DNA from 4 places in the Cytobacillus sp. SAFR-174 genome. Region 2 is predicted to be linked to each of the others. Evidence: riboswitches for the same ligand, from Rfam matches in the RefSeq annotation. Region 2 holds a riboswitch; each other region holds the start of a gene.
The links. Region 2 has a riboswitch for cyclic di-GMP ahead of ACTHRG_RS04600 (methyl-accepting chemotaxis protein). Riboswitches for the same ligand answer to the same signal wherever they lie in the genome.
Positions count from the first base shown of each region.

Region 1 (7,828 bases), on a different contig from region 2:
AGGCAGAGGGCTGTCCATTTCATTATCCTAACAATTTAAGTGATTCACGTGTGAATGCAGGAATATCTTCCGGCTGTCTGCTTGTGACGAGCTGGTTTTGGCAGACGACGATTTCTGAGTCCTGGAATTTGGCTCCTGCGTATTCCATGTCAACCTGGATGGATTTGTAGCCGGTTGCGTCGCGGCCTTCTAGAGTCTTGGCTGTCAGCAGCAGCTGCGGTCCGTGGCAGATCGCGAAGACTGGTTTCTTATCGTCCATGAATGATTTCGCAAATTGGACGAATCGGTCATCGGCACGAAGCTGATCCGGTGAGAATCCGCCTGGCAGGAACAGTGCATCAAAGTCCTGCGGATTTACGTTATCAATGCTCTGATCTATTTGAACAGTGGCTTCACCCTGTTTGCCTTTAACGGATTTGCCTTGTTCCTTTTCAATTGTAACCACTTCATGACCTGCTTCTTTGAAGCCTTTTGCAGGTTCCGTGTATTCACTATCCTCGAACATCTCGGTAATTAAGCATGCGATTTTTTTACTCATCTATACCATCTCCTTTTAAAAATCTTCACATAAGGAGATTTCCCTGAATGAACAATCTTAAACGTAAAAAAGCATGTTACACTCCGCTGTCCATTCTTCTCGCAAAATCAACAAACCTGAACTTGTCCGGCCTGTGCCTGGATTCTGTGTACTGAAAAAGGGTGGCATCGTCAAAATAAATATAATTTTTCACCACGACAATGGCATGGAATCCTTCCATATCCAGAAGCCTGCGATCTTCAGCAGTCGGTTCTTCCACTGTAAATTCTTTTTTGGCAAAGCTTATTTTTTTGCCGAGATCGCCCTCAATGTAGGCAAAAATAGAGCTCTGGCATATGTCCTGCGTTAAGCCGGGGACATATTTCTCAATTAAAAAGTCCTTGTCCAAAATAATCCGCTCATCTTCAATTTTCCGGACCCGATAAACTTTCCAGACTTTTTCATCTTTATCAATATGGAGATGCTTCATCTTCTCTGCGTCAGGCTGAATAAGTGAAAATTCGTCCACAATCGTTTCAGCACGCTGCCCCATCTTTCCGGCCAGTTCTTTAAAGCTGACCAGACCCGATATGGGAAACTGCAACTTTTTCAAATCAAGGACCATCGATCCTTTTCCGCGGATTTTCTGAATAAATCCGTTTTGGGCAAGCAAATTCAAGGCTTTGCGGATGGTTTCTCTTGAAGTGGAATACATCTCCGTCAATTCATGTTCAGATGGCAGAATGGATCTGGCGGGATACTTGCCTTCCTGGATTTGCTGGGCAAGCTCCTCATAAATCACTAAATATTTATTATTTCTCATTTCAATCACCATTTCAGTCAAGTTAACACCATTCTACCATTAAACAAGCTTGCTTTGAATTATCGGTTGGACAGCTGGATAAAATACCACCCGCCTTCCGTTACAACAGGTTTGAAGGTTTTCACTTTCAGCTTCAGCTCTTTCGCAAGCTGGTGGATATCCTCCTCAGTCGGGGTTGGATAAAGATTTTCAAAGGCTGAAAAGAAGCTGTTAAACACACTTGAAAACTCCTCGCCTTTTTTTGAATGAAGAATGGGTGTGATAATCGTAATGGATCCTTTAAGGCTAAGCCAGCTTTTCAATCGGGACAGCAGCTGCTTGCGATCCTCCGGCTGGATATAGTGCAGCAGGTTGTTGACCATAATTAAATCAGCCTGATGATCAGGTGAGTATTCATGAACATCTGCAGTCACAATATTAATGTTGGGAATGTCTTTGCAATTGGTTCGGGCAGATTCTGCGACGTCTTCATTAATTTCAATTCCCGCCAGTTTTGCATGCGGGAACTTCTGGCTGATTCTGCTTAAATAGCCGCCTTCCCCGCAGCCAATGTCAATAATTCTTTCCATTTTGTTCTTCTTAATGGTTTTCATAAGCCGCGGCAGTGCAAGCTGTTCAAGCAGTGATGAAGTTCTTGCGACGGTTGGTCCATGCTCTTCATGATCAAAAGTATTTTTCGTATTGGAACGGAGCAGTTCAGGATAAGAGAGTAAAGTCGGGATATGCAATTCCATCATTTCCTTCAGGATGATTCCTGTGGAACGGGGGTTTTTCGGCGTGGATGGAAGGCTGAATTTAGAAGCTGTCTTGATTTTATCCTTCCCCTTCTTTTTCAAATGGCGGATCGCCAGCCCCACCTCCACCCATCTTAAAAGCAGCTCCTCCTGAAGATTTCTGCTTGAGGCCACTTCTTTTACCGTTCTCCAGCTGCGGAACTGTGAAAAAAGGTCGAGCTCAAATCCAACATATGCATGCCAGCTGTATAAAAAGGGCTGGTTCTTTTTCATCCAATTTCGTGCTTTTAGCAATCTCACATATTCATTTATCATGGCTGTTCAACCTTCTTCCAGGGATAGTCTTCTTTTTCTGTATAAAAATAATGGCTTTTATCAGCAGCTGATAATTCTGTTTTTCTTGCCGGCAGCATTCCTGCCTGAATCAATCGGTCCCAAAGACTCTCCGGCCAATATCCAAGACCTGAAACATTCAGCATTTGCTTATATTGCAGAGTTTTGTCTCTTTCGATCTGCTTTAGGCCTTTGCGGCGTATTCCTGTAATAACCCGGTTCGAATAGGAATAGGCTATGGCGGATAAGTGACTGAGACTAATCATGTTTTCAGCGCGTGGCTTGCGGACTTTTTCATACCATTTAAGCTTGTCCGGCGAAAATCTTCCGCTCGCATACATCTCTGCAAGCAATTCCCCAAGCACATCGGCATCTTGAATCGCCATATTCATGCCTTCCCCTGCCATCGGGTGGACAGTATGGGCCGCATCGCCCAATATCGCGAGTCTTCCATCCACATATTTATCTGCATAAAAGGCTGTCGGAATCATTAACTGAATATCCTTCCAATTTTTCAGCCTGGTCACATACCCTTCCAATTCCGGAAAAAGCTCTACATAATTTTTATGGAAATAGTGAATTCCTTTTTTGAGATGCTCCTTATACGTGCCCTCAGGAATTAAATAAACAGATCGCACTTTCGCATCCGGCAGCGGAAATAATCCGAGGAACCGCTCATCCTTAGAGATAATTTTCCCTTCCTCCAATGATTGAGGCCGGGGGAAGGTTACCGTTAGAAATTGATGGTTGTACTCAATCTTTTTAATTTTGCTGTTCATTTCTTTTCTGGTAATGGAATTCCTTCCTTCAGCGCCTATAAAAAAGTCAGCCCTCACTGTCAGCTGCTCCTTTACATCCTTCCGCTCAACCAATAATTGGCCCTTGTCATACCCTTTTGCCAGGGACCCTGACAGATAATGAAAGTTCGAATATTGAAGCGCCTGATTCAGAAGGATTCCTTTCAGCCTTTCATGCTCGATCATAAGCGAGTAATCATAATTCCCAGGGAGGATGCTGTAATCCATGGCAAACTCTTTTTCCCCTTCCTCAAACGCAATCCGGGAAAATGAAAAGCCATTATCAAGGATTTCATCCAAAGCACCCAGCTGATTAAAGATTTTCAGGCTCTTTGGCTGCAGGAGTTCTCCCTTATAAACGGAAGAGGGGGCATCCAGCTTTTCCAGAACTGTGACATCCAGATTGGCTTGGGCCAGCTTCAGTCCAAGTGTCAAACCGCCAATCCCTCCGCCTATAATGGCAACCTCTGTATTCAAGGACATATTTCCACCACCTTTGCCTTTTATTTAACCTTCTTTTTAAAAAGCAAAACCAATGGATATGCTGATATTACAAAGTCTGGAAAAAATTATAAGAACAAACTTTTGAAAATAGGAGTATGATTGTGATAGACACCTATAATTTCAAAATCCTGTATAATAGAGAGAGTCAAATCAATTAACGTTCCTTTTAGGGCGATATATAGCAATACCGCAGTCTAACGGGCAGTAAGATCCCCACTAGAAACTGCAGTAAAATTCAAAGGTGAATTAATGGTGCCAAACTGCCCGTAAGGCCCGATTAGTTCAACTAACCAATCAGCGGAAAACACCCCCTCTGATCGGAGTTTCACTTTAATTTTGGAGGCAATAAAATGAGAGAAATAGCAGTCGAACAATATATCCAGATGGACAACGCAGTTCCGGTCGATGTCAGGTCTCCAATTGAATTCGAGGAGTGCAGCATTCCCGGTGCTGTCAATGTGCCTCTTTTCACTAATGAAGAGCGTGCGGAAATCGGAACATTATATAAGAAAGAAGGTTCTGATGCGGCTAAGTGGAGAGCGATGGAAATCGTTTCACCTAAAATTCCGTCCATGATGCAGAAAATCAGAGACCTGAAAAATGATGGCTTCCAGCCTGTCATTTACTGCTGGCGCGGCGGCATGCGCAGCAAAGCCGTTACTACATTTATCACATATGCCGGTGTTTCAATCCCCCGTTTAATTGGAGGGTATCGAGCGTACCGTCAATATATACTTGAAAACACTGCAAGCCTGATTCCTGAAAAAGCAGTTGTGATCCACGGGATGACCGGCGTCGGGAAAACAGATGTGCTGAAGGTGTTAAGTCAAAAAGGATATCCTGTTCTTGATCTGGAAGAAATGGCAGGACACCGCGGATCGATCTTCGGCTCCTTTGGCATGGGGGAAGGCAGCACACAGAAAACATTTGATGCTCTTTTGTATCAAGCCCTTTCTGAGGTTAAAGGCTCCCCTTATATTATTATGGAAGCTGAAAGCAAGCGGATTGGCAAGGTGGTTCAGCCGGACGAGCTGCTCGATACTAAAAAAAACGCAATCCACATTGATATGTTTGCAAGCATCGAATCCCGTGTCCAGCGTATTCTGAGGGACTATGTGGAACCATATCAAAAAGAAGGATGGTTCAAGCCGAAAGTGGATGAAAGCCTTGTGTTTATTAAAAAACGGCTGAAGGATACCGAAATCCGCGAGCAGCTGGATGAATCAGTTCAAACGGAGAACTACGAGCTATTTATTAAGCTTTTATTAGAACACTATTACGACCCGCGCTATGCTTTTAAACAGCATGATTATGAAGGCGAATTCCACCATGTGAATGCAGATGATGTGGAAGCAGCTGCACAGCAGGTTATTCAAATAATTGAGAAGCAAAATGCTCCCGTCTTATGACGAGGAGCATTACTTTTTGAGAGCGACAAAAGATATATTTTTTAAAAACTGTGATAACTAGCTATTTAAATCGGTTGACACTGTGGTATGATGATAATAATATTGAACAAAACGTTCTTAATATGGAACTCATTATGATATAATCCTATTACATACAAAATAAGGTGTGTGGTATACGATGATCGGTGATCGTGTAAAAAAACTTCGCCAGGAAAAGAAAATGTCCTTATCCGAGCTTGCAGACCAGGCCGGTGTGGCAAAATCATACTTAAGCTCACTTGAACGAAATTTGCAGACCAATCCATCGATTCAATTCCTTGAAAAAATCGCAGGTGTCCTGAATGTTCCCGTGGACCATTTGATCCATGAGCAGATCAACAAGGAAGATCTGGATTCCGAATGGATGAAAATTGTGAAAGAAGCCATGGAGTCTGGTGTTTCCAAGGAGCAATTTAGGGAGTTTTTGGATTTTAATAAGTGGAAAAGCGGACAAAAATCATAATAGCCATGAGCCTGAATACACAGGCTTATTTTTTTGGCAAAAATAAAAAGCATTTCCATTTAGAGATGCCTCTAACAGAAATACTTAGCAATATCGGATATTTAAGCTTCGATCAGAACCTCTTTGGCTCTGTTATTATGTAAAAACTCTCTAACTTCTTCCTTTTGCAGGCCTAAGTTTCTTGCTTCCATAATTAACTGCAGCCACTCTAAATCAATCTCTTCGACCTTAATATTTTGCTCTGTCAACATTCTTCCCCCCAGGATACGTATCGTATTCCAGGCAATCCAGCCATCGTAGTATTTTTCAATACCTTAGACCCGCGACTTTGCGTCCCCATCTTTCAATGAGTTTGCCTTTTTCTGCGCCTATCGGCTCAAAGAAATATTTTCCATAGATGTATTCTACTATGGGCGTATTGCTAATGGTGTCTTTTTTTGTAAATATAATTAATTATTTTAATATTAAATTAATTTATTTTTCGACAAAAGTCTCTCAAATCCCTCACTTATTTAAGTGTTCTCTGTTTAGAATAGTAAGAATGGCCGATTCTTTTCCTATAATTCTTATTAATTTCCTGCAGAGAATAGGTGTGCGAAATTTTCTTTTTCTTATAGATAATATGGGCCGGTTCCCGTGTCATCGCATCCAGAAAAGTTTCATTCGTCAAATCAGTTCCGCAAACCGGGCAAAGCCACTCTCCGGTTTCAGTGCTGCTGAAAGATGGGTTATGGCATTTAGTGCAGTTTTTTTGATACATGAGACACCGCCTGAACTATTTTATATTGATATATATTTCCTATTTGGGTTTTAATGAATGCTGTTAAGCAATTAATGAGAAAAGCCAAACAGCGTGCAGCAGGCATACGATTGAATACATAATTGAAGCTCCGGCTGCTAATAGCTTGACTTTAGATTCTGCGGAGATAACTATTGATAATATGATAAGTAAACAAGAAAGAATTATTTTAAGAGAAAGAAATAAAAAAGGGTGAAGGTCATAAAGATTACCCATTAGCGGATTGCTTTCTTCTATAACATTAAAGTGGAGTCCTAGGGCAGTAAGAAATCCGTCCAGCAGATTTAAGATGGCAAGATAATAAAGCAGCTTTTTCATGTGATCACCACTTTTTAGCTAAGGTGAGTATTTATAAATAAAAATTAAGGCCACGAAGTTTTTACTCTCCTGGCCTTCTCTATCGTTCACTTCTTATCCTTCTATAAAAAACAAGGATTAATACACTTCCTGTTCCCAATAACAATCCGCCGATCAATAGTAAGTTATAAGTATTGGTAGCTGTGTTTGGCAAAAGATTATCGGTCATTTCAGGATTTATAACAATATTGTCTTTAGAATCACCAGGTTTCGCTCCTTCGTCCGTGGTTTCATCAGAAGGTTCTTCTTCACTTGGAGGATCTCCATCTCCTGGCGGGTCTCCATCATCTGGTGGATCTCCGTCACCTGGCGGGTCTCCATCATCTGGCGGGTCTCCATCATCTGGCGGGTCTCCGTCACCTGGCGGGTCTCCATCATCTGGCGGGTCTCCGTCACCTGGCGGGTCTCCATCATCTGGCGGGTCTCCATCTCCTGGTGGATCTCCATCATCTGGCGGGTCTCCATCTCCTGGTGGGTCTCCATCATCTGGCGGGTCTCCATCATCTGGCGGGTCAGTTGGATCCGTTAATGCCTCAGCAAGAAATATGATTTCTACCTCAGCAGAAGAATCCTGAAAGTCATTTCCAAGAGTGTAAGGCATTGAAACTTGAAAGAATAACTGCTCAGAGCTGCCCTTTGCCAGCTTCCTTGGAGTAAACCCTTCAAAGTCTTTTAACTTTCCTTCAAATAGAATATCTGAATCCTTCTTAACCAAAAGATCAAGTTCTTCGAAAAGCCCTTTTACGGATTTTTTCTTTCCAATTTGCGCTGTGTATCTGAAATCCTGTTTTCCCTGGTTTAGGATGGTTATATCTCGGGGCATCCAGTCACCTGGTTTGAGGTCACCTACTTCGAAAAAGTAGCCGTTTATGTTTGTGTTGATATCTAGTTCTTTATCAGCTGCTAATGCAGTTTTTTCTCCTAAAAAGATAACAAACAGTAAAAATGCTATAATTGAATATATAAGTGGTCTTGCCAATAAACATTTTGATTTCATGGCATTACCTCACAAATTATATTGAACAAGAGGCGGGGAAATTCCCCACCCCTTGT
Region 1 covers NZ_JBQCMZ010000016.1:6,505-14,332, reverse strand. The annotation lists gene ACTHRG_RS16130 (type 1 glutamine amidotransferase domain-containing protein) at 23-538, opposite strand; gene treR (trehalose operon repressor) at 615-1,340, opposite strand; gene ACTHRG_RS16120 (class I SAM-dependent methyltransferase) at 1,400-2,389, opposite strand; gene ACTHRG_RS16115 (FAD-dependent oxidoreductase) at 2,386-3,687, opposite strand; gene mnmH (tRNA 2-selenouridine(34) synthase MnmH) at 4,059-5,117, shown strand; gene ACTHRG_RS16105 (helix-turn-helix domain-containing protein) at 5,296-5,619, shown strand; gene ACTHRG_RS16100 (anti-repressor SinI family protein) at 5,721-5,870, opposite strand; cyclic di-GMP riboswitch class I at 5,898-5,986, opposite strand; gene ACTHRG_RS16095 (hypothetical protein) at 6,128-6,379, opposite strand; gene ACTHRG_RS16090 (DUF5658 family protein) at 6,443-6,736, opposite strand; gene ACTHRG_RS16085 (LPXTG cell wall anchor domain-containing protein) at 6,816-7,772, opposite strand.
Region 1: another riboswitch for cyclic di-GMP. It lies ahead of ACTHRG_RS16100 (anti-repressor SinI family protein); the one in region 2 lies ahead of ACTHRG_RS04600 (methyl-accepting chemotaxis protein).

Region 2 (7,828 bases):
ATTACCTTGGAGTCGCAACCGGTGGGACGCTTGCCGGTCTGGTATGGCAGACCGGAGGCTGGACGGGGATTACCGTGGTTTCCTTTGGACTGCTCCCGGTGGTGGTGTGGCTGATGGCGGGAAGCCGGAAGGTTCATCGCTGATATGATGGTGTATATGAAGGGACGAGCCGGGATTAATCTTGGGTAACTTCGGACACAAAAAGCAGGAGAGAGTCAGTTAGAGTCAGAAGCCGGTGTAACTTCGGACACAGAAAGCAGGAGAGGGTCAGTTAGAGTCAGAAGTTGGGGTAACTTCGGACACAGAAAGCAGGAGAGAGTCAGTTAGAGTCAGAAGCTGGTGTAACTTCGGACACAAAAAGCGGGAAAGGGTCAGTTAGAGTCAGAAGCCGGTGTAACTTCGGACACAAAAAGCAGGAGAGAGTCAGTTAGAGTCAGAAGCCGGTGTAACTTCGGACACAAAATGCAGGAAAGCGCCAGTTACAGTCCGAACCCGGGGGCAGCCTTCGCCGAGAGCGGTCTAATTTGGCCTCCGGCACTAACCCGAAGCAAGAAAAAACTGCTTATTAACCAAAAAACTCTTAAAAGCCCCAATCTAAAATGACTGGGGCAGCATATTTAGATGATATTTTATCTAAAACTGCAACTAGATGCATTCATATATAACGTTATGTGCGGATAGCCTCAATTTCTGTGCGGATAAGACTTTTTCTGTGCGAAAAAATTTATCTCAATTTCAGAACTCATCCCCGCTTCGAATAACCACCCTAACGAGGATCCCGTTCATGCCCTGTTTTCAAATCAACGACCTTAACAGGGTTCGCCGGTGCATCAACCGTTTTGCTCGCAGGGGCCGCTTCACCGTTTTCCACCCAGTCAACTAGCAGGTCAAATGATTGATGAGCATAAGGCAGCAGTGGCTGTAGTTCCTGATCCGGATCGGTGCCCGGGTTCCAGACCAGGCTGTCAACATGGTTGCCGTTCTCGATCGTGTACATACGGTGCAAATCCTGCTTTCCGGCTTTCTTAACCAGCTTCTCATATCCCTTGGCATGGATTTCCGGGAATATCAGCGAGTCCAGTGACCCCGTGAAGGAGATCAGCGGCACATCAATATCTCCGGTATTGGCCACCGCCTTAATATTTTCCTTCACTTCCTTCGGCCGGGTCACATACTTATAATCTTCAAAAATAGGATCATAAGATCGGTCTCTCACGCCATTAACGAAGTTCAGGTAATTGCTCCATTCCGTCCGGCCGGGTGCTTCCGGATCGAAATGGTCCCGATAGATATTCAGCGAGACAAACCAGTATACCTGATCATGGTAAGCCCACAGTTTTTCAGACCCTTTTGGCAAGCCTGCTTTGTATAGCTCTTTAACCGCTTTTTGCTGTTCTTTGCCGCTTCCATACAAAGCTTCCTCCGCATGATTCACAACAGTGGTCAGGGAACTGATTAAATTTTCTTTTTTCTCCGTCCATAATACGCCTTCCCAGTCGACTCCTCCATCAAAAAGACGGGGTTCGCCGGTTTTCTCCGGATCGTCATTTTCAAGAGCATAGCGCACGACGTAGCCGCCATTGGAAATTCCCATTGCATATGTAGGAATCTTATGCTGTGCGGATACTAAATCACTCGCAGGATCAGAAGAGTCTGCCGGATCGATCAGCCCATCCGTATGTGAGCTGGCTAAGTACTGCTGTGCGGCTTTCGTAACCTGGCGGAACCGCTGATGCCATTCCGCGACACTATCATCCTCACCGGCTAGCGCATTCTTTACTTTTGCCAATGGATCAGCTGGATCAGCCTCGCCCTGGGTGCCTTTATCGATCGCTGCAAAAGCATATCCTTTTTCCAGTACATAATCGCTGAAAAGCAGATCGGTCGACGTTTCATTTCTTGTCGCGGGTATTCCCGAAACTACCAGCCGGCCATTCCAGTGGTCCGGAACCCTGATGACAAACTGGGCATCTTCAAAAATACCATTTACCTGAGTTCCTGTTACAGAAGCAGGCTTGTACATTTGGTGCCATCCGGTTCCTTCCGCTGCATTTCCCCATAGATAAGGAGCCAGGCCAATATTGCCGTAAAGGGTTGCCTGCTGATATTGCAGGGGATTCTTAGTAGTGAGCCAGTTGTTGCCGGAGCCGTCAAAGTATTGTTCTGTTACCGTGTGCGCACCAGGTATGATCGCCTGGTTTTCCACAGCTGTTTTCTCCGCAAAACTACTTTCCGGAAAAAGTAAAAAACTTAAAGCAGAGGCCAAAGATAACGCAATCAGTTTACTTTTCAGATAAATCCATCCCTTCCTCATCATCTCTTACAGTTCTATTCTACTTTTACTAATTATGGGAATCATGGGCCTTAATGATTAATTATTTGAATTTTCAGCATAAAGAAGAGCAGAGCATTCAAAATTGTGATGCCAAACCGATACTAGTACTATAGACATATAGTAGAACAAGTTGGAAGCAATGAGAATTCAAGGGAAATTTGGGCGCTTGAATGAATTCGAGCTAGTAGCGCAACCGGCCAGCACTTACAAGGAATCACTTGCTTGTAAGGATATGTTCTGACAAACTTTTTTGAAAAGAGGAAGAGCATGCTTACAACGTATCAGCCTAATCATGTTAAAAGCACACAGGTTCTTGAAAAAGAAGCTGTTTTGGCTGCAATTGAAAATTCTCTGGCGATGATTGAATTTGATGGGAACGGGAAAGTGCTCTGGGCAAATGAGAATTTTGCCAAAACCGTGAAATATCGGGCAGAAGAGATGCCAAATATGCTGCATAAGCAATTTTGTACCCCTGAGTTTGCGGCCAGTAGGGGATATCAGGAGCTTTGGAGAAATCTGCGCAATGGCAAAAGCTTTCAGGAAAAAATCCAGCGTGTGACCAAACAAGGAGACCTCATTTGGCTCGAAGCAACATACACACCCGTTTTCGGGAGTGATGGCAAGGTCGCCGGTGTCGTGAAGATTGCTACTGATATAACGGAGCGGGAAACGAATACAGCACAGGTGGCATACCAGCTTCAGGAAATGTCAGAAGCCCTTAGTGAAAAAGCAAAAGCTGGAATTGAGAGAAGTGAAGAGGCTGCTCAGGCAATAGGCAAGCTTGTTCATGAATCCAAAGGAAACCTGGAAATCCTCCATTCTCTCAAATCACAGGCACAATCCATCGGCAGCATCGTAAAAACGATCCGGGAAATAGCGGCGCAAACCAACCTGCTCGCCTTAAATGCAGCCATAGAAGCCGCGCGTGCAGGCGAGCATGGCAGAGGCTTCAACGTCGTTGCCGGAGAAGTGCGGAAGCTCGCAAACCGGGTGCAGGACTCCATTCAGGAAGTCAACGCCCATATTGAAGGAATATCAAGTGAAATCAACAAAATCAGTGACGCCACCCTGCAATCACAGTCCGGCATCTCTGAAAATCAGGTTCTTAATGAACAGGCGGTATCCGCATTTAAAGATATCGGGGAAGCAGCAAGAAAGCTGGATGAGCAGGCGAGGGGATTTAAGAGTATTTTATAGGACAACGTATAAAACGTTAGGATGGGGCGGCTTTTATAGCAGCTCTTTTTTTGTTGATAGGAAAAATGGATGGCGGCGGAGAAATTCTATAGTATGCAGCAAGTTAAATGAAAAAGAGGTATCCATATGCCATTTTATTTTGAAGGGAATGTCTATATCCGCAGTGATGAAACCGGAGAGAAGGTAATCTTTGAAGATCCGGCCGCTATAAATGAGAGTGTGGAATATATCAATAAACATAACATTAAACATGTGGGTGTGTCAGATTTTGATTTTCCCGATGTTTGTTTTTTGAATGAATGCCCGGGTATTGAACATTTGGATGTTTTGAATTCTTTTATAAAAGACCTGAGCGGCATCTATAGCTTAAAGAACCTAAGAATCCTATCGATAAATGAAACAACCACTAAAAATGTTTTTAAAATAGGAGAGCTTAAGAATCTGCAAGAAGTATACGGGCAACTGCCGCGTAAAACGGCGGGACTGAATGAATTGAGTAAGCTAACCAGAGCCCAGCTGTGGAGCTATAAGCCGAAAGCCAGGAATCTCACTGAATTTAGTGGGTTAAAAAGCTTAAAAGAGCTTATTTTAACACAATCAAATATTGTCACACTTGAAGGAATCCAAGAGATAATGAGCCTGCAAATGCTTCAGTTGAATTATCTTAGGAGTTTAAAAGATGTTAGTGCGCTTCGCAAAGTGAAGGCTCCGCTGATTGATGTGGAGTTTGAGAGCTGCAAGGGGGTTGAAGATTTTTCGTCTATTGGTGAATTGATGCATTTGGAACAATTAAAGCTGATTAATTGTGGAGATATACCTTCGATTCGCTTTGCTGAAAATCTGCCTAAGCTGAAGGCTTTTATTTTTCCTGATACGCATGTACAAGATGGCGATCTCTCTGTGTGTGAAAATATTGAGGAAGTGCATTACACCAAGCAGAAAATTAAGAATAGGGATCCGGAAAAGGATAAGAAAATTGGGGATTTGATTCAGCCTACAATAGAGTGGGAAAAGAGACTGGCAGATGGTGATGATCTGTTCACGAAAGAAAATATCAGAGCTGCCAATAAGGCTCTTGATTCGTTTTTGAAAAATCTGACACAAGATAGCGGATTGTCGGAAAAAGACATCAAAAAATACGTAAAACAAGTGACTCTAAAGCTGAACAAGCTAAATGAAAAGTATGATTACTTTATCGAGACACTTGAAAGAGAAGAGCTCTGTGACTACATTATGGAAGCTGCAGGAATAGCGGGTTTGGAGTTTGACGGGGACATCACAGAGGAATGGAGGGAATGGTAATAGCTATTTGTAATAGGAGGGTTTAATCATGGAGATCCCAGAAGAAGCTGACCTAATATCGGTGTTTGAATCATTGCCGGGGAGAAAAGATGAGACGGAGAATTTTTATTATGACACTTCATCCTTTATTTTAGAAAATGAAAATGAAGTGATGGAGGTCAGGCTATCTCCTTTTTACGATGAATTTATAATAGATGTAAAAGAAAAAAACTCTAATGAAGTTCTTTCCTATATGAAGCTGCTCTCTGTAAGGAAAATAGAAATTGCCGCGGATGAAAAGGAATATGCGATCATTCGATTGTTTCATGGTGAATCAGATTTATATGAAAACATTATAGAAATAACGTTAAGGCCCAAGTTTAAGCTGATTTTTAAAGAGCAGTATCGATGAGTTGACCCGCGTTTCTAAAGAATAATGAGAGTAGCTGATGGTATGAGAATTCAAGATAAAGACTTTACCCCGCAGTTAAAAACGAAGATTGAAGACATTGAACAGAAACTCAAAGAACAGGCTGAAAGACTCCAAAAAGAGCATAAAACTGCTTTTACAAAGAAAGGCCTCAAACTCGAATCTGCCTTTGACCAAGAGGGCAGTGATGTCTTTCAGCCTGGATACAGTTCCTCCATTTCAGTAGGATTTACTGACAAGAACGGTGACCTCATAGACTTAAAGATTATTAAAATTTGGGAATGCGAACGCATACTTTTAGGCATGCCAGTCTTAAGTAAATTCCCTGGTTCCAAAGTGGCCGGAGAGCTCCTGGATGAATCGCCGGAAGAAATAAGAATAGAATTAAAGGAATATATGGATGAAATTTTAACAGAAGTGACTAATTAATTGGATGGAATAGAATCAGGAGGATAAACAATATGACTAACTTATCTTTAAAGCTGCCGAAGGAATTTGAAAAATATCGGACCGAATTAGAAAAAACAGCAAAACCGTTTGTCAGCATCCAAGCAGAAAGAGGGGAGACCACCCTTTTTGAAAGCAAGTTCGGAGGACATCCCTACCTTCCAAAGTTGAGCGATTACCCAAAGGATGAGCAGGGGAATTATATGAATCTATTTGCACAGATAAATTTCGAAGAAGTTCCCCGCATTGAGCTGATGCCTGAAGGCGGGATTCTTCAATTCTATCTCTCACCGGTTGATGATATGTATGGGCTTGATTTTGATAACCCGACTGCTCAAAGAAACTTCCGGGTTATTTATCATCCAAATATCGTAAAAGATGAAGCAGACCTGGTGACTGACTTTTCATATATACCTGATTTAAGTAATGAATATGATCCGATAGTCCAGGAAGCTAAGATGAGTTTCCAGCTTAAGATCGCTCCTGTACCTGCTGATGACTTCCGTTTTGAGGACATGGTCAATATTGACTTATTCGAATCCATCGATCATCCGGACTATGAGGATTTACATGAGCTCTACTTTGAGGAGTTAGGTGCAGAGGGCCATAAAATAGGCGGTTATCCTTACTTCACCCAGCAGGATCCGAGAGAAAAAAATGACCCAACAGGAGAATATACCATTTTACTATTCCAAGCGGATACGGACGATGATATTGACTTAATGTTCGGGGACAGCGGTGTTGCCAACTTCTTTATAAAAGAAGAAGATTTAAAAAGCAGGAATTTCACCAATGTCCTTTATAATTGGGATTGCTGTTAGATATTGAGTTCTTTCAATCAAGTTAGGTTGAGGGGGGATTTAGGTGGAATTAAAAGAGATTATTCTTCACGATGCAACCAATAGACAAAAAAAGAATGAAGTAGGCTTTAATCTCCAGACGAATGTTTTTTCACTGATAGTAAGCCGTTACTTGCATGGAGTATTAACCGATGAAGTGGAATCTTTGATGGTTTACTGTTTGGCAGGAATAAATGAAACCATCGTTGACTCCTATACAATCGAGAATGGTTTAACCATCAAGATCCCATATAACCCAAAGGAATTTTTGGATTTAAGTGATCCAGAAGAAAAATATATTGAGTATTGCAGAGTATTCAATGAGTTTATTTCTCCTGTTTTTCGAGAAAAGAGCTGGAATTATACTCCGGTTAAGGATGCTCTTGAAAAAATTAAAGAACACAAGTATTCGGTAGAGTTTTTATTAAAAGGCACTCCCAAAAAGAGCCCGGATAAAGAACACACTGCCTATGTAGTCGGAGTCCATACGGTTGCTTCATTTAAACTGATGGCCAAAATTTATCATAAAAGCGGCCTGATGGTTAAGGAAGAAGTTCTTGTTGAAGAGGTGCCAAGCCATGTCGTTTATAGAAGATTTTTAGGGAAACCGGAGTGGGTGGATAACTGGACCTTTCAACTAGCTTCAAAAACAAGTCAGTGGGTTGGGGTCATTACATTATAGGAAGGGGATGGAATGTGAACTGGTTTAGGGGAAGAAAAATGGTTTCTTTGGATAAAAAAGATAAGGAATTTGCTGAAGCAGCTTTAAAGCAGATCTTTGTAAAAGGAATGGTCATCAGAATAAAATCTGATGGGCCAGATTCTTTCTATCTCTATTTCTCTTTGAAACTTCCGCCCAATCAATCCCAACCCTGGCTTCATATTGAGGATCCTAAATGGACAGTTTTTGACCAGGCGGTGAACTTTCATGAAAAGACAATAACAATTAAAGAGAATACTATGTCTCTAGATAGTCTTTTAAATGAGGAAGTTGTGGATATTTGGTTAGGTGAAAATATGCCGCATTTGTATTTAGCTTTTCAATCAGGAAAAATATTATCTGTGAACGGATCTCATGAAATGTATGAGTGCTGGCAGGCTGGCGATGGCTGCCGTCAAGGCGGGGAGGAATGGTTAATTGCAGCTGTTCCGGGTAACCGTATTCCTTATTGGACACCTTAGTCACATAAGCAGAAATAAAAAAAAGAATATTTTATAGACTAAATAAACAAACAAATGAGAAAACTTTAGCTTGAATTACTTAAATAAAAACGCTACACTCATAATATACAGTTTTTC
Region 2 covers NZ_JBQCMZ010000003.1:128,772-136,599, forward strand. The annotation lists gene ACTHRG_RS04590 (MFS transporter) at 1-143, shown strand, start outside; gene ACTHRG_RS04595 (alpha/beta hydrolase) at 767-2,293, opposite strand; cyclic di-GMP riboswitch class II at 2,459-2,543, shown strand; gene ACTHRG_RS04600 (methyl-accepting chemotaxis protein) at 2,603-3,532, shown strand; gene ACTHRG_RS04605 (hypothetical protein) at 4,508-4,834, shown strand; gene ACTHRG_RS04610 (hypothetical protein) at 4,863-5,225, shown strand; gene ACTHRG_RS04615 (hypothetical protein) at 5,268-5,672, shown strand; gene ACTHRG_RS04620 (YwqG family protein) at 5,705-6,511, shown strand; gene ACTHRG_RS04625 (hypothetical protein) at 6,555-7,211, shown strand; gene ACTHRG_RS04630 (hypothetical protein) at 7,250-7,711, shown strand.

Region 3 (7,828 bases), on a different contig from region 2:
GGCAATCCGTACAATTCTTGGATGAATCGGATCGGCTGCTTTCCAGGGGGATACATGGAGAAACTGGCAGAAAAATTACGTAGCAGGTGGCTGTACATTACAATTAAACAAAAAAGAAGCTTCCCACAATCAGCTTATGAGAAGTCTCCATAAATATTTTCCAGTCAATTGCTTGATTTACTCATTAGGAACCTAAAATACTATACTTACGATTTCTCATTTTCAGGAATATCTCCAAGTGTTCTTTTAAGAATCCGACATAACGGTTGACCTCTTCTATCGTAGTGTAGGGAGAGATCGCGAAAAATTTATGTGCGTACACAGGCAGCTGCTTGTTTAAGTCTGCCGCTTCAACGAGTCGCTGCTTTTTTGTATTTCCAAAAAAGACAGTATCTCGTTCAGTACCAATTATTTCAGCAAACTCGTCATTAAATTGATTAATTTCCATTATTTCTTCCATAGTTAAATGTCTGTTCAATTCGTTATCCCATTCTATCTTTTCAGGGTAAAAACGGAATGTTGTAATAGGAGAAATTTCATTCGTTACTGCCACATTCGAAACTTCTCTTGTTAACATCTCTCTAAATGCAATATTGACACGGATATAATTGGCCAAAAGCTCTTGATAGCCTTCCATTCCAAATGCTAATAAAGATGCATAAATCCCTAAAGCACTTCCCATCCGTGAGCATTCCAGCGTGAAGCCTGTATGATAGCTCCCATACCCACGGTTCCCAACATAAGGCGTTTCCGCTGCATCTAAATCTACATACTTAAGATACTCTCTGTTTTTAATTAAAAATAAACTTGTGATATATGGGGTTTGTCCAAGCTTATGGAAATCAAAGACCATGCTATCTGCAAGCTTTATCTGTTTGAACTTACGCTGATAGGATCTTAAAACCTTCTTAACATTGTCTTCAAATCTCAGAGGGTTACTTTCAAAATCGTAATGGTTAAAGAAGGTATACATACCGCCCATGGCCGAGTCTGCATGGATATAAATCGGATATACGCCATGGGTACGTTCCAAGTCTTCTGCTACCCGCTTAATCCCCTCAATGTCATCAATCCCAAATGTATCAGTCGTTCCCATTGTGGCAAGTACATAAAGAGGAACACCGCCTTTGACAATAACAAGCTCCATTTTCTCTTTTAAATCATCGAGATTCATAGAATGATCAGCATTCACTTTTACCCGAATCATATTCTTCACGCCAATCCCTGCAGCTTCTACAGACTTATACAGACTATAGTGTGATAGCTCTGAACAGAAGCAATAGAGATTTTGCGGCACACCATTTTCTTTTGAAGACGGTGCATACCGTGCAATGGCAAGTCGCAAAGAATTAAAAACAGCGCCTTGTCCTCCCCAGGTTGTATACCCTGCACTAATGCTCTCATCGTATCCGATTAATTTGGATAGCATACTGGTTATCTCGATTTCTGCTGCAGCCGCTGCTGGGCCTTCCACATCCCAGAGATTGTTCCCATTGACCAGGACCATTACTAAGTTCCCGAGCATACTTGCTATATTCGGAAGGGGCGCTGCGTTTGCTACATAATTTCGATTGACGTAGCGGTGTCCTTCCGCCAATTTAAGAAGCTCCTGAATCACTTCCTCCATCGGCACACCCTTTTTCGGAACATCGGCCTTTTCGATGATACGATTATAGTAATCCTCTGTGTACTCGGGCATTTTTCCAAGTGTTAGTTTGTTGGGATCCTTTAACTCATCTATTTTCGTTAAGATTGTCTTAAAGTAAGACAATAATTTCTCTCTTTGAAGTTCATTCCCGTCCATACTGGGAAATAACTTTTGAATTTCCTTCATCCTGTACCTCCTGGATGCTTTTTCAAGAAGCAGATTTATCTAAAGATCCTATAAAAAAAGTCCACACAGGTGGACAAATCATTGCCGCATTAAGTAATATTCAGCCTTTCCGGCAACCCGGCTGCCATAGATATTCCCTGTTAAATAGAAGGAATAATGTGCTATTTATTTATTCTTTCATAAGGACTAATTCGTGCATCAAATGGAAGCTTCCCACAGGCTGCGCTTAACTGAAATAAGAACCTATATATGAATCACAGCCAGCAAGGGTAAAACTCTTTATACTGCTGCACGGACCTTTTTATCAGCAATTTGACCCTGAGCCGCCTCTGTTTCATCACCATGATTCCATGCAAATATTAATTTATTCACATCATTTGTAAGCTCAACAAGGTTCTTTGCTACCTGTACAAGTTTTTGCATTGCAGACAGTTCATCATCACTTATATCGATTAGCTCCTCAAACATTTCAACAGATTCCCGTGAGATTGAGGCAATCTCAACAATTGTTGCCATGATCTGCTGTGAAGCAGAGGATAATTCCTGTGTACTCGCAGAAGAGTTTTCATTATTTTCAGCAATAATTGTTGTAGTAGCCAGAATTTTTTTGAACATGGTCCCAACTTCTACAAGGGTGGTATTTGTATCTTTCAATTCCTCTGTTCCCTGCTGCATGGAATTTACAACTATTTCAGTTTCTTCCTGTATATTCCTTACAATGGTTGATACTTCAGAGGAAGACTGCCGTGATTGTTCGGCCAATTTCCGAACCTCATCAGCAACGACCGCAAACCCCTTGCCATGCTCCCCCGCACGGGCCGCTTCTATGGCCGCATTCAATGCTAATAAATTAATTTGTTCTGAAATTCCTGTTATCACTTTTACAATTGTGCCGATTTCATGAGATTTTTCTCCGAGTTTATTTATGGCATCAAATGTTATATTTACAGTTTGATTAAACTGATTCATCTTATCTAAGGAATCCTTTAGCTTCTCGTTTCCTTCCTGCGTCAGTTCTAAGGTAGTATTCGATTGATCTGATATCTGAAGTGATCTGCCGGATAGATTTTCGATAGCCTGTGTCATTTCTTCCATAGATGCAGCACTTTCTTCTGTTGCTGCCAATTGTTTCGTCAACCCTCTGCCTACCTCATCAATTGCCGCTCTAACAATATCTGCTTTCTCAGAAGCATATTCACCGACTTCCGTAAGGTTTTCACCTTTTTCCTGAACATCTTTTGAATATGAATAAAACTTTTCCCTTACAAGGCCGAAATAGTCGATAAGCCCATTAAATACAGCATGTTTAGAGCTTCGTTCATCAACTTTGTTTGCAATGTTGCCCGCTGATAATTCTTCCATTCCATTTAATATTTCTTTATGAATATGAAGATGGCGCTTTAACGAAAAATACCGGTAGGCCAAAAAAACCGATACTCCCATTAAGATAATAATGATGCCTAGCATAATCGCTTCCATTTTTGAAAATCCCCTTACATCTATTTAATTAAATTAAACTTCAGTTTAGTGTGTTTACATTTAAAGCTCTTTTATAAGGATATATGTACCATCCGCTACATTTTCAGGAATGCCACGCAACTTAAGGTTCTCTTGATATTTATAGACGATAAAATTTCCTTCTGTATCTTTATATTTTTTCATATTATGATATTTTTCCATTACACGTATTGATTTCGGGTTGGTTGCTTCACCTAGAACAGCCTTTAATCCTTGGGATGATGCTTTTGCGATTAATCTATTTCCTAGTTGCTGAATAATTTCTTGACGATTATGTTCAGCAATTACGCCTAACATAAAAAGGTGTAATAGTTCCCCATCTATAATGTCATGTCCATTCTGTATTTTATAATCTTCCATGAAACGTTTATCCACATCTTCCAAAACACGCAGAATTACATTCATATCATAAAAAGAACCTTCAAATATATCTTCTCCGATTATCTCAGGTGCATTTGTATCTCCCGCAAGTACACCAACAACATTATGATGAGCATCCAGTGCAACTGCGCAATATCCCTGTTCAATCGTAGAGTCTAAATAATCCTTGGTAAACTGATAGAAATCCTCATAGCCTATATTCAATTGACCTACCATTGGCTCCTGAATCCATTTCCCTGCAACCTCTACCCCTATGAATGTTCGAGCCAGACAATCTGCTGCTTTCACAATTAATTCTGGCTGATCCTTCTTTATGATTTCGTATGTATATAACTCTAGTGTTGTTTGCACTTCTTTACTCCCTTTCAAATGTAAAATAATGATTCCTTCATCATTGTCACCAACATCAGATGCCATGAGGCACTTTATCAATGAATGTACCCGAGAACTCAATTCTCTCAAGTGCATTCCTGATTTGCACCTGCGCAATTTTAGATGATGGTTTTACTACAAGAATATCCTTAAATCCCAGTGAAGAATAAAATTGCATTGTCTGTTCAAGCTGTGGAACCACCTTTGATGGGACAGGTGATTGGTGGGTCCCATCTACAACAAATGTATAACTTTGCCTTGATACCTTATTAATCGTATCCTGTAAATCTATCATATAACCTTCCGCATCCTCCTCTCTCATTAACCCATGAACCTGTACATGAACTTCCTTTGCAACCTCATTAATGGCCATTTTGTATTTTTTCTTATCTACAACTATCATCTCTGATCTCCTCTGCCTGTATTCTTCATATTTTTTTGCCTATTTAGACAGTGTCCAAAAAAAGACTATCCCCAAATTAAAAGGGATAGCCAAATAAACTGTCTTTATTATCCTTGGCAACCCGACTGTCATTACCCCAAGAGGATTTTAGACTCGTAGCTTTGCGTCCTTACCTTTCGATAAGTTTGCCTTTTTCTATTTTATTAAATAGGACTAATTTCACGATTACATTTTACTATACCATTATAGTAAACTTGCCATTTTTTGTCGATACTTGTATTTTTTATTTACAAATCCAATTTTATACAATTTGATATTAAAGAAATAAAAATGTCTCCCATAGGTTTAGTCAACTTATGAGAAGCCTCAATTAACAATCTTTATGTTAGCAAAATAGCAGCATTCCACAGAACATCGTTAGCACAAACCCCGGCCGGTAAAAACCAACTCTATGTTCTTAATTTCTAAATTAACAAGTCCCTTTTCAAAAAAGCGAAAATAACTGAGATTAATAATTTATAGAACTGATGTATTTTGTTATTCTAGTAAATATGCATATTGGGCAGTTTAGGAGTGGATTTTAACCGTGAACAAAAAAGACATTGCACAGATTCGGAAACAATTTAAGTTAAATAATGACTTACTAAAGATCTCAGATATTTTTAACGTCTATATTATGAAGGAATCAAGCGAGATATATCATTATGAGAGCCAGCCTTTTGAAATGCTGGATCAGGATCAGCAGGAGCTCTTTATGGACAACTTCAAAAAGATGCTTGGCGGCCAATTGGATGAAAAGCTCTTTGAATTAAAGTTTCAGAGGGATGCGGAAAACAGCAGTCAGCTCATCCTTCATCAAGGGCTGCTGACCAATGATGCTGAGGGCTGGACGGAACAAATGCTTCAGATTGTCGGCAAAATGCTGGGAGTCCGGCAATATGAAAAAGATATTGTTGTTACGTTCATTCGCGGAGAGTATCTAAAGCCTATGAAGCGCCGCAATCCAGAGGCCGAGGAAAGTGAACGGGATGCCGTTTATTCTCATCCCTTTATTCTCTGCAGCATCAATAACACGCAGGAACCGAAGAAAGAACTGCTTTTTGATTATGTTGAAAGGGAATTTAAATATCATTTTACCGTTGATCCGATTATCAACCTCAAGTCTCCCATTTCAGGGTTCCTATTCCCTTGCTTCACTGATCACGCGGCTGATGTCAATCACGTCCTGTATTCTGCAGGCAAGGTCCATGAGCCCGACCACCAGTTCATTGAGGACGTGTTAAACGGGGAAGAAACAATGACGGCGCAGGATGATAAAATCGTTTTTGAAGAAATTATTAAAGACGTCACAGGAGATCAGCTTAGCCCATCAACACTTTCCAGCGTATATGAAGAGATAAACCGGATGATCGTGGAAAACGAAGAGGATGAACCGCCGAAGCTGGATTCCAAAGACGTAGAACATGTTTTAAAGGTAAGCGGCATCGAAGACATTGATTCAGAAAAGGTCCAATCCGCTTATCAAAAAATCATCGATGATGACAAATATGAAATAAAAGCAAGCAGCGTCCTGCCCAAATACAATTCAAAATCAATCAAAATCAGCACAAAAGCAGCCAACATATCCATCTGCCCGCAGGATCTTAGATATGTAAGACAAATTAATTTTGACGGCAAGCGTTACCTGATGATCGAGGTGGAAGAAGATACCGTGATTGAAGGCTTTACGATGATTCCGGAAGCTTTTGGCGGGGGTCAGGATAAAGAATAAGCAGCGGCGATACCTTTCGAAATAAGTATACTATTTAAAAAAGGAATTTCCAGATAGGAATTCCTTTTTTGGCGTTATAAGCAGTTTAGGGGTTGAGACAAGGCGCCTGTCTCTATGTCTCTTTATTATCAAATACGCTATTTCTCCCAAAGCTCGACCAGTCTACCTTCAGGATCTTCAATCCAAATAAACTTTCCAAACTCACTAACCTCTTTTTCCTTAACCAGAGGTACACCAATTTGTTCTAGATGTGTAATCATCTCGTCTAGATTATGGACCTGGAAATTCAACATTACTTCTTGTTCTGTTGGAAAATAACTGTCCTTTTCTGCAAAGAAAGAAAAGATCGTCTCATTTCCTAATTGGGGGGTAATCACAGTCCCATTCCAATTATCTATTTCAATCTTCAGCACTTCACTGTACCATTTTTTCACAACATCAAGATTCTTGGTTCTCCAAAATATCCCGCCAATACCTTTTATCATTGTAACCAGCTCCTGTCTTTCTTTTTATTTTTCAATTACATTAGATATTCGAGATGTAATATTAAGCTCCTTCTTCAACTATACTGTCCTATTAGACTAAAAAGAGGCTTCCCACAAGTTTGCACAACTCATGAGAAACCTCTAATTTTAGTTGAGAAATAATAAGCCCTCTAAAATATTAAGGGGTTTGGGCGATGATTACATCATGCCGCCCATCTTTTGTGCGCTTTTCGCTTATTCAAACTTTGTTAAAGTACCTGAATACTGTACTTTCCACCAATCCTTATTTGCTCCATATTCAGTAATAGATTTTCTATAAATGGTACCATAATAACCATCGGATGTAGTAATAAAATGACTTGAAGGAGTTGACCCACTCATTTGATATTCCTGTTTTGAGTAATATCTGTATTCCATGTGGGCTCTTTGCACATTTAGAATAGATATTGATGGTTCAAAATTTGTTGTAGGTTGTTTTGCAGTTGGAATTGATGCAGCTCCTGCAGCTCCTACGATACCGAATGATAAACTTAATACGGTAATACAGCTAATAACTTTCTTTTTCATTTTTGCACCTCCAAAAATTTTTTATAACAAACTAATGGCCAATTAGTATGTAAACATTTTTTATAGTTCATCTTTTCCTTCTACATAAATAACTGTTGAACCTAATAATTCGTTATCAACATATGACTCTATTTTCCATTTCCCTTTTCTAAGCAATTTCAATTTAGCATAGAATTTCACAGCTAACTCACTACCAGGAAATTGTGGATCATCGGAAGTCAATTTCTCTATATTACTAGAAGTCAATAACTCTTTTTCCTTAGTTCTTTCATTTGTTCCAAAAATCTCTACTTCTTTTCCAATCAATTCCTCAGCTTTTTCCTGGTTTTCTATCCAAACTAACCAAGTATATGTATCTTCCTTTTCTACTTCAAAAGGCTTCTTAAATAAAGCGAATTTTTCCATCTCGCCAATTATTTCATAAGTCTTTTTATCAGAAAAACTCTCAAAACTAGCCTGTTTAATTGGCACTTGTGCTATGTTTTCAGTGCTCTTTT
Region 3 covers NZ_JBQCMZ010000025.1:11,458-19,285, reverse strand. The annotation lists gene ACTHRG_RS20290 (YwqI/YxiC family protein) at 1-83, shown strand, start outside; gene ACTHRG_RS20285 (pyridoxal phosphate-dependent decarboxylase family protein) at 185-1,834, opposite strand; gene ACTHRG_RS20280 (methyl-accepting chemotaxis protein) at 2,114-3,313, opposite strand; gene ACTHRG_RS20275 (hypothetical protein) at 3,374-4,150, opposite strand; gene ACTHRG_RS20270 (hypothetical protein) at 4,140-4,508, opposite strand; cyclic di-GMP riboswitch class I at 4,621-4,708, opposite strand; gene ACTHRG_RS20265 (DUF4317 domain-containing protein) at 5,095-6,279, shown strand; gene ACTHRG_RS20260 (VOC family protein) at 6,417-6,764, opposite strand; gene ACTHRG_RS20255 (hypothetical protein) at 6,999-7,331, opposite strand; gene ACTHRG_RS20250 (hypothetical protein) at 7,392-7,828, opposite strand, start outside.
Region 3: another riboswitch for cyclic di-GMP. It lies ahead of ACTHRG_RS20270 (hypothetical protein); the one in region 2 lies ahead of ACTHRG_RS04600 (methyl-accepting chemotaxis protein).

Region 4 (7,828 bases), 130 kb from region 2:
CTTCCCTGTTTAAACTGCAGGGAGAGAAAAAGGTCTTTACACGTACCCTGAAAAAGGGAGAATTTTATCGGATCTATGCATTTAAACCGGGTATGCTCAGCGTGGGAGGAGGATATTTTGTAGACCGTGATGATAAGGTATCATACTCAACACCAAGTAAAAATAAGTTAGCAGCAGTTGCTTGTATAAATGGTACCTATCCTTCACAGAATTCCTCAGCAAAAGTTTATACCACAAAAGAAATCGTTGATCAAAATGATGATAAAGTTGTTCTGATTGAAACCAATAAAAGTCAGGGCAGTGGCATTGTTGTAGGAAATGGATTAATTCTAACCAATCACCATGTGATAGAGGGAGCTTCACAAGCAATAGTTACATTTAATAATGGGCAGCAATTTGAGGTGCAAGGTATTGTTGAATCTGATACAAATAAAGATATTGCCCTTATTAAAACTGTGAAAACTTTTAATAAATCAAGTGTCTCTATCCGTTCATCATCACAAGGTCTGTCTAAAGGTGAAAAAGTAGTAGCGATAGGAAGTCCAGAAGGGCTGCAGAATACTGTCTCTGAAGGAATTATTAGTTCTTTTAGATCCTTTAACGGTGTATCTCATATCCAAACAAATGCAGAAATTACTTTTGGCAGCTCAGGTGGCGGATTATTTAGTACGAGCGGTCAGTTAATTGGAATTACGACCAGCGGAATAGGAGATGCCAATCTTAACTTTGCTGTTGCGTCAGAAGAGTTTGTTTCCCTGGTAAATCGGTATGCAAAGCTTAATCATGGCAGCATTAAAGCTTCATTCCCTAAGATTTCGATTTCACTGTTAGGTGGTATATCTCTTGGAATGACGAAACAGCAGGTTAAACAGCAATCCTCTGGAATGCTTTTGGAGGAGGAGTCTGATAAATTAATTTTTCAAAATGTAAGTGTATTGGATTATCCTGCAAATGTTATTTATGAGTTTGATAATAATATTTTAACAGCAGTAAATGTTTATCATAATAAAGCGGAAAATGTTGGTGATCTATCCTTACTGGAAGACTATTTCATAACCATTTATCAGAAGATCACCCCATATTATGGTGAACCAGAACATTTGGATACCGATTGGATGGATGATGAGGAGGGTTATGTGCTAAGTGCTTATTGGAATGCAGTTGACCATGACACTATGCTTATCGTTCAGATTACTTTTGATTATGATAGCTATGGCGGGCTTCGTATTTCTATTCGTCAATAATACTATTCTTGTCACACATAAAACAAGGCAGCTATTCGAAGAATAACTGCCTTGTTTTCTTATTACTCAATAATCCTGAGAATCAATCAAAGTTATTTCAGCACTATTAGGATTCAGCATCCAAGTATTAAGCGTCCAAACCCCGTCAGCATTATTGTAGTCTTTTGTCTGGTAAGTAAGCTTGTCTACCGTGGATGGGCGTGTTGTATAGCCGATAGCTGCCCAGCCGGAACGTTTGACTCTGAAGAGCTGGCCGTTATTTACGTAGTAAAGATCAGCTGATTCAAAGTTTGAGCTTTCTGTATTGGCAATCGCTAAGAGGTCAGGCTGGCCTATATAATAAGTAGGAACTTGGTACATCATCTTTCTGGATGCGTTATACACATAGTCCTTTATTTGAATACCAGTATCAGTGATTAAAGGCGAATTTAGTTTCTGTAAATAGAGTCTGTAATTTCCCTTATACAGCACATCACCTTCTGAGATCCCAGCCCATACCATATTCCAGGTTGCTGAGGAAGAAAAAGAACCGTAAGCTTTTTGCTCGTTGGATCCGACAGCATATACCTTATAGGCAGTGCCATTTGAGTCCTTGAGAGTAAAGGTGGCTCTGCTCTTATTGGCAATGGTACATACCTGAATCTGTTTTACCTGTTCCAGTTTTGTTTTGGAAGGAGTCTGATACGTAACACGGCTGTCGCGTTCAACAAAATAACCGCCGCCTACACTTAATAAACCGGGCTTAAACGCATAAATCCGGTAAAATTCACCCGCTTTTAAAGTGCGGGAAAGTGTCCTTTTTTCACCATTAAGCTTGAATAAAGGTGTGTCTTTTTTAATCGTTAAGCGGCCAATCTGGCCAGGTTTTAATTCAGCGCCATCCCACCAGACCTTACTTCCGCTTTTGTAGTTTTGGCAGTTGTCTGCAGCGCTTGCAGAAGAAAATAGACTTAAAAATACGATTAATGATACTAAGAGCGTTCCAAATTTCTTCATAGTTCTTCACTCCTTCGTTATGTAAAAATAAAATTTATGAACTGAGTAAATTTTACCATAAATATTTTAGGGCAATTAGTTAAATTTGTAAAAACACTGGAGCAGAACAGCTTGGTTAATAAAAATTTATAACCATTAGCAGTTCCTCAATTTGTAAAATAAATAGTTATATAGATCCAGTTCAAAAGTATTATTTTTATTGATTCAGCCTTATTCGTCTGTTATTCTAAACCTAAATTGGAAATAGGAGGAATATCAGGATGAGAATGTCTCAATCTGTCAGGTTACTAGCATTATTATTTATCTTAATATGTTCAGTTTTAAACTATGGTCAAACTGCTTCTGCTGCCAATATGAGCAAAAGTCTTTTCTATGAAGGGAGCTGCAAGGGAGAGTGGTGTGGTTCTGCAACGGTTCAAGGACCGGACGGCACAATTTATAGTGTAAAGTCTTCAGGTGCAGAAAATGGAGAAATAACAGCAATTTCTGAAAGCGGAAAGAAACTTTGGAGCTATACAGCTCCGGATTCAATGCACTTAATGGCATACCGTCCAGTAACAGGACTTGATGGAACCTTGTATGTTAGCTCTTCTGAAGGGATACATGCTTTTTCAAAAGAAGGGAAATTAAAGTGGACATATGCTAATGAAGTGAGCGAACCTACACAGCCGGTTGTTGGTCCGGATGGAATCATATATTTTGGTGATAGCAATCAAATGGGACTGTATGAGGGAGGATTCGTGTATGCAGTAAAGCCGGATGGTTCATTGAAGTGGAAATTCGCTGTCAGCGGACCAATGGAAGTTCCTGTAGCAGCTGGAGCAGATGGTTCTGTCCTGGTCTCTGATGGTCTAAATTTATTCTTCCTCAATGGAAGCGGGGTCCTTAAATGGAGTAAATCAATAGAAGAAGAATATTCTCTTTATGATATTGTCCATTTTGGAGCGAATGGAATGATTTACGCATTGCTTTATGAGGATGGAGAGAATCACATTTTAGCAATGGGTACTGATGGGGGCTTGAAGTGGCGCCACACTTTTGCGGATGATTTCTCCAATGGAAGCTTTGAGTTGGGTCCGGATGGGAATATTTACTATACTGGTTTCTCTCTGACTTCCTTGAATCCAAATGGACAAGTATTATGGAGCAGGAATCTTTCAGAGGATGACATTTGGGACCGCGGTGATTCCTATAATAAGAAATTATATTTTACAAAGTCAACGTTGGTATACGCGATAAAGAACTATTTGCAGCCAAGTTTCCTTGAAGTTGTTAACATGAAAACAGGGAAATCAGAAGCACGTATTCAGTTTGATCAATCTATTTCTTCTCTCTCTATCTCTTCAAAGAACCAGCCGGTAATAGCCACTGAAGATGGAAAGATTTACTTGGCCGGTAATACGCAGCAGCCAGCACCGGCAAAACCTGATGCCTGTGCAAATTTTAAAGGCGGAAAAGTCTGGTGGAATGGTGCAGAGCTGAAGAAGGGCCAGATTGGAAGACTGACCATCATGCAGGACACTGCATTGTATAAACTTGAAGGAGATAAAAAAGTTCCTGCCCGGACACTGAAAAAGGGTGAAGAGTATCGAATATATGCCTTTAAACCAGGAAAATTGAGTGTGGGCGGCGGGTATTATGTTGACCGGGATGTGAAAATCAAATACGAAACACCTTCGAAGACTAAGCTTGCCCAAGCAAATTGTTCTATTAAATAAATAGTCTGAAAAGTACTTAGTTTAATACTAGCTCCGCGGATCTCCTGCGGGGCTTTTCTTAATGCATCAGCTGTCTTTTTTAAAAGCAAAAAATAGGGACGGGGCACCTGTCCCCGTGGACCATATAAATTATTTGTAAATTTATCCGATAATAATAATGGGTACAGCCAAAGAAATTTGGTGTCACAAAGCTATAGGGGCTAAGGAGTGATTCTATGCCAGCCAGCTGCCAGGCCCTAAAATTTTATAGGAGGAATAGGGAATGAAAAAATTTACACCTGCAGTAGCTGCCGTTCTTGCATTGGGAATGTTGTTCTCAGGTCCGGCTTTTGCAGCACCAAAAGATAATCCTAAGTCGGAAAAGGTACAGAAAGTGAAGGAGAATCAACAGTCTAACAAAGGTCAGACTCAGCAGCTAAAATCTATTGACAAGCAATTAGATAAGATTGAAGAAAAAATAACCCATTATCAAGAAAAGCTGCAGAATCTTTATAAACCTATTGAGGATTTGGAAGGAGAAACTGCCGATCCAACAGTAGAAGAAGAGACTCCTGAAAGCAGTGAACAAGGAGCGGAAGAGCCATCAAGCGAACAGGAGGACACAAATGCTCTAAGTGAGTCTGGCACAGAAGAAACTAATGAGGATTCCAGTGGAAATGAAAGTAATGTTGATGCTGCCACAGATAATGAGGATGTATCTGAAGAGGAACTTATTAGTGAAGATGGTAGTGACAGTATAGACAATGATGATACAACTGAAGTCGATGAAGCAGACAGTTCAATTGACGAAGAAGCTGGGGAAGTAGAAGAAGAATTAAATGAATATCCAGGTTATGCTGGCAAATTCAATGCACTTCAAAACCGCTTAGATGCAGTAAATAATCGTCTGGATTCACTCGCTGCAAAAGGAACAGCTGCCGAAGAATGGCAATCTCGTTATGGCAGAATTAAATTGCTTAGTACTCAGATTAACGAAGTTTTAACGACGCTTAAAGAGTTACAGAATGATGTACAAGAAAAAGTGGATAATGATGAATCTGCAGAAGAGTTGGAACCAGCAAAATCAGAGGTTCCAGCATCAAAAGAATGGAACATAAAATTTTCTCGAAAACTTAATGAAAAAACACTTTCAAACTTAGACATAATTGTTCTTGATACAGCGGAAAACCTTATTGAGACATCAATCAGTTATTCTGAAGAAACAAAATCAATAACAATCAAACCAGCCCAGCCGTATAAAGCAGGCGAAACTTATACGCTATACATCGGCAAGGATATCTCAGGGGAAAATGGCTTAAAGCTAAAGAACTCTGTAAAAATGACTTTTTCAATTGAATGGTTTGGAGCCTCACTCAGTATCGAAAAGTTCAACTTTTCATAGTTGAGAGCTAAATGAAGTTTTAATGCAGCGCTAGTGCTATGAACTATATTCAAAGAGAAAGAAGGGAACTTCTTGAAGTTGTTAAAATTATTTATATCTCTCATTCTGCTGCTGGTTATTAGTGCAAATCCTTCAGAAATAAGTGCGGCCGGTACAGAGGACGATTTTTGCTCCCAATTTAAAGGACAATCAAAAATTTGGTGGGATGGGATTGAGTTAAAGCCAGGACAAATCGGACGATTGAGTATTAAGCAGAATACACCTCTTTTTAAATTAGAAGGAGAGAAAAAGACTATTTCCCGTACGTTGAAAGCAGGAGAGTTTTACCGTATCTATGCATTTAAGCCGGGTATGTTAAGTGTGGGTGGAGGATATTATGTTGATCGTGATGTAAAAATCACCTATCAAACTCCAAGTAAAACAAAACTAGCAGCGGTAAAATGTATCAACAACCCATTAAAAGCTGTTTCTTATAAGGAACTTGAGAAATCAGTAATCTATGAAGGAGACCTTGGCAAAATTGAGAAATACCTAAGCAATTATGATGATAAAGATGATCTTTCTAAATTATTGGCTCAGGTATCATATTTAAGTACGGATAGAAATAGATTTGGATATAACGAAATTGCAGTCTTATTACTAAATAGCGGTGCAGATCCAAACTTCGAAGATTTTCAAGGTTTTACGCCATTGTCTCATGCCGTTCTCCAGCAAAACGCTGGTTTAGCCAAGATATTAATTGAAGCAGGTGCAAGCACAGACTTTATTAATCCTATTTCAGGTGAACAATTAATAGATGAAGTGTATGAAACTGGAAACTCTGACCTTATAAGACTATTCGAAGAAAACTGGGTAATTTCCGTCTCTTAAACATGGAGACGGTTCTGCTGCTTCCTTAGAAAGAAAGCTCTGTGGAGAGAAACCTCTACAGGGCTTTTCTTTTTGCGGGAAACCGAATCCGTTCGATTGTCTTGTAATTTGGTCTTAATACCTAGTCCGAAGGTATCGTTTGTTATTGTGAATCAAATTTATCACTGCAAATATAATCCAAACAATCCTAACTTTTTCAATCTCCTTCTCCTTTCCGATTTTTATCATGAAAGATTTTACTATAAATATTTTATAGGTTAGGAGTTTATTATGAATTTATTGCCAAAATTATACCAAGAGCATCATAGGCCAATAGCGGACTGTGCTATACTCGAAAGTTGAATATTCAGATAAATAATAATAATAAAGACCTAGTATAAAAGCACCGATTTCTATTGTTTTGTTAAATTATTACTGCTAATCTAGTTCTGAAAGGAACTGTTGGCAGATTCGTGACTTTAGTTACTGAACTACTTGCTAAAGAGATACAAAGGGGGATGAGTTTGTGAAACGGTTTTTATATGTCCTGGGGTTTTTGCTGCTGCTTACAGGATTCTCAGCTCAGGCCTATGCGGCCACTGATAAAAGCCCAGCTGAAATAAAGAAGGCTGGGAGGTTTCAATTTACTGTAAACGATGAAGCAGGCCGGGAGTATCAGGCGGTGATCTATCCGCTGCGTGAAAAGGTGGTGAAAAATAAGAACAGAAAGATCTGTAAAGGCCGTTACCAGATGGCCCTGCTAAATGAGCACGGAACAGCAAAGCTCCACGAGGTCTCGCTTTCGTTAACAGCGATTCCGAAAGAGGGAAAGCTTTCAGGTGCCGGGACAGCTGCGATGCTTCCTGAGTCGGCTGAAACGCCATCGATTTTTGGATCAGGACTTCATTTTGAGGGATCTGACTATTTAACAGATTTATTTTATGTGAAAAATGGCAAGCTGCAGCGGATCAGTATTTTTGATGGAGAGAATGAACAACTTCCTGTGATCATTAATTCTGATACCGACGTATTGGGATCTGCTTTTTCATTTAAATTTGATGATGACAGGTCAGATAGTTATTTTACAGCGAAAGCTGTTTTTGACCGTTTAAACAGCCGGATGAATTATGTTGAAGTCAAGGAACATTTCTCAGATGGTACAGTAAAGGATCATCCGGTGTATGGAGCAGATAAGGAAATACAGTTCGCGGATGAAAATCTTGAGGCTGCTGTCAGGGAAGCGATTGACAAACATAGCGGTCCCATAATGGTGAGTGATGTTAAAGATCTGAAGGAACTTTATGCCGGCTATTCAGGGATAAGTGATCTCGCTGGACTGGAGTATTTTAAAAGTCTGGAAAGTGTTGATTTGAGCGCCAATGTATTAACAGATGAAAAATTGGCACCGTTAGCGGACCTGAAAAATTTGAAGAAAGTCGAACTCTATCTAAATAATATCGAGAAATTCGATATCATGATTGATTTGCATTCGATAGAGTATGTCGGTCTTGCGGGAAATCCGATTGAAACTCTTACATATGAAGATGACTCGAGAACCCTCAAAGGCCTTGACTTGGGCGGAACAAAGGTTACAGATCTGGGAATGCTGAGATCTTTCCCGAATCTTGAGGAGCTGTATT
Region 4 covers NZ_JBQCMZ010000003.1:254,575-262,402, forward strand. The annotation lists gene ACTHRG_RS05065 (S1C family serine protease) at 1-1,244, shown strand, start outside; gene ACTHRG_RS05070 (hypothetical protein) at 1,311-2,240, opposite strand; gene ACTHRG_RS05075 (outer membrane protein assembly factor BamB family protein) at 2,501-3,958, shown strand; cyclic di-GMP riboswitch class I at 4,109-4,192, shown strand; gene ACTHRG_RS05080 (Ig-like domain-containing protein) at 4,221-5,339, shown strand; gene ACTHRG_RS05085 (ankyrin repeat domain-containing protein) at 5,412-6,209, shown strand; gene ACTHRG_RS05090 (leucine-rich repeat domain-containing protein) at 6,715-7,828, shown strand, end outside.
Region 4: another riboswitch for cyclic di-GMP. It lies ahead of ACTHRG_RS05080 (Ig-like domain-containing protein); the one in region 2 lies ahead of ACTHRG_RS04600 (methyl-accepting chemotaxis protein).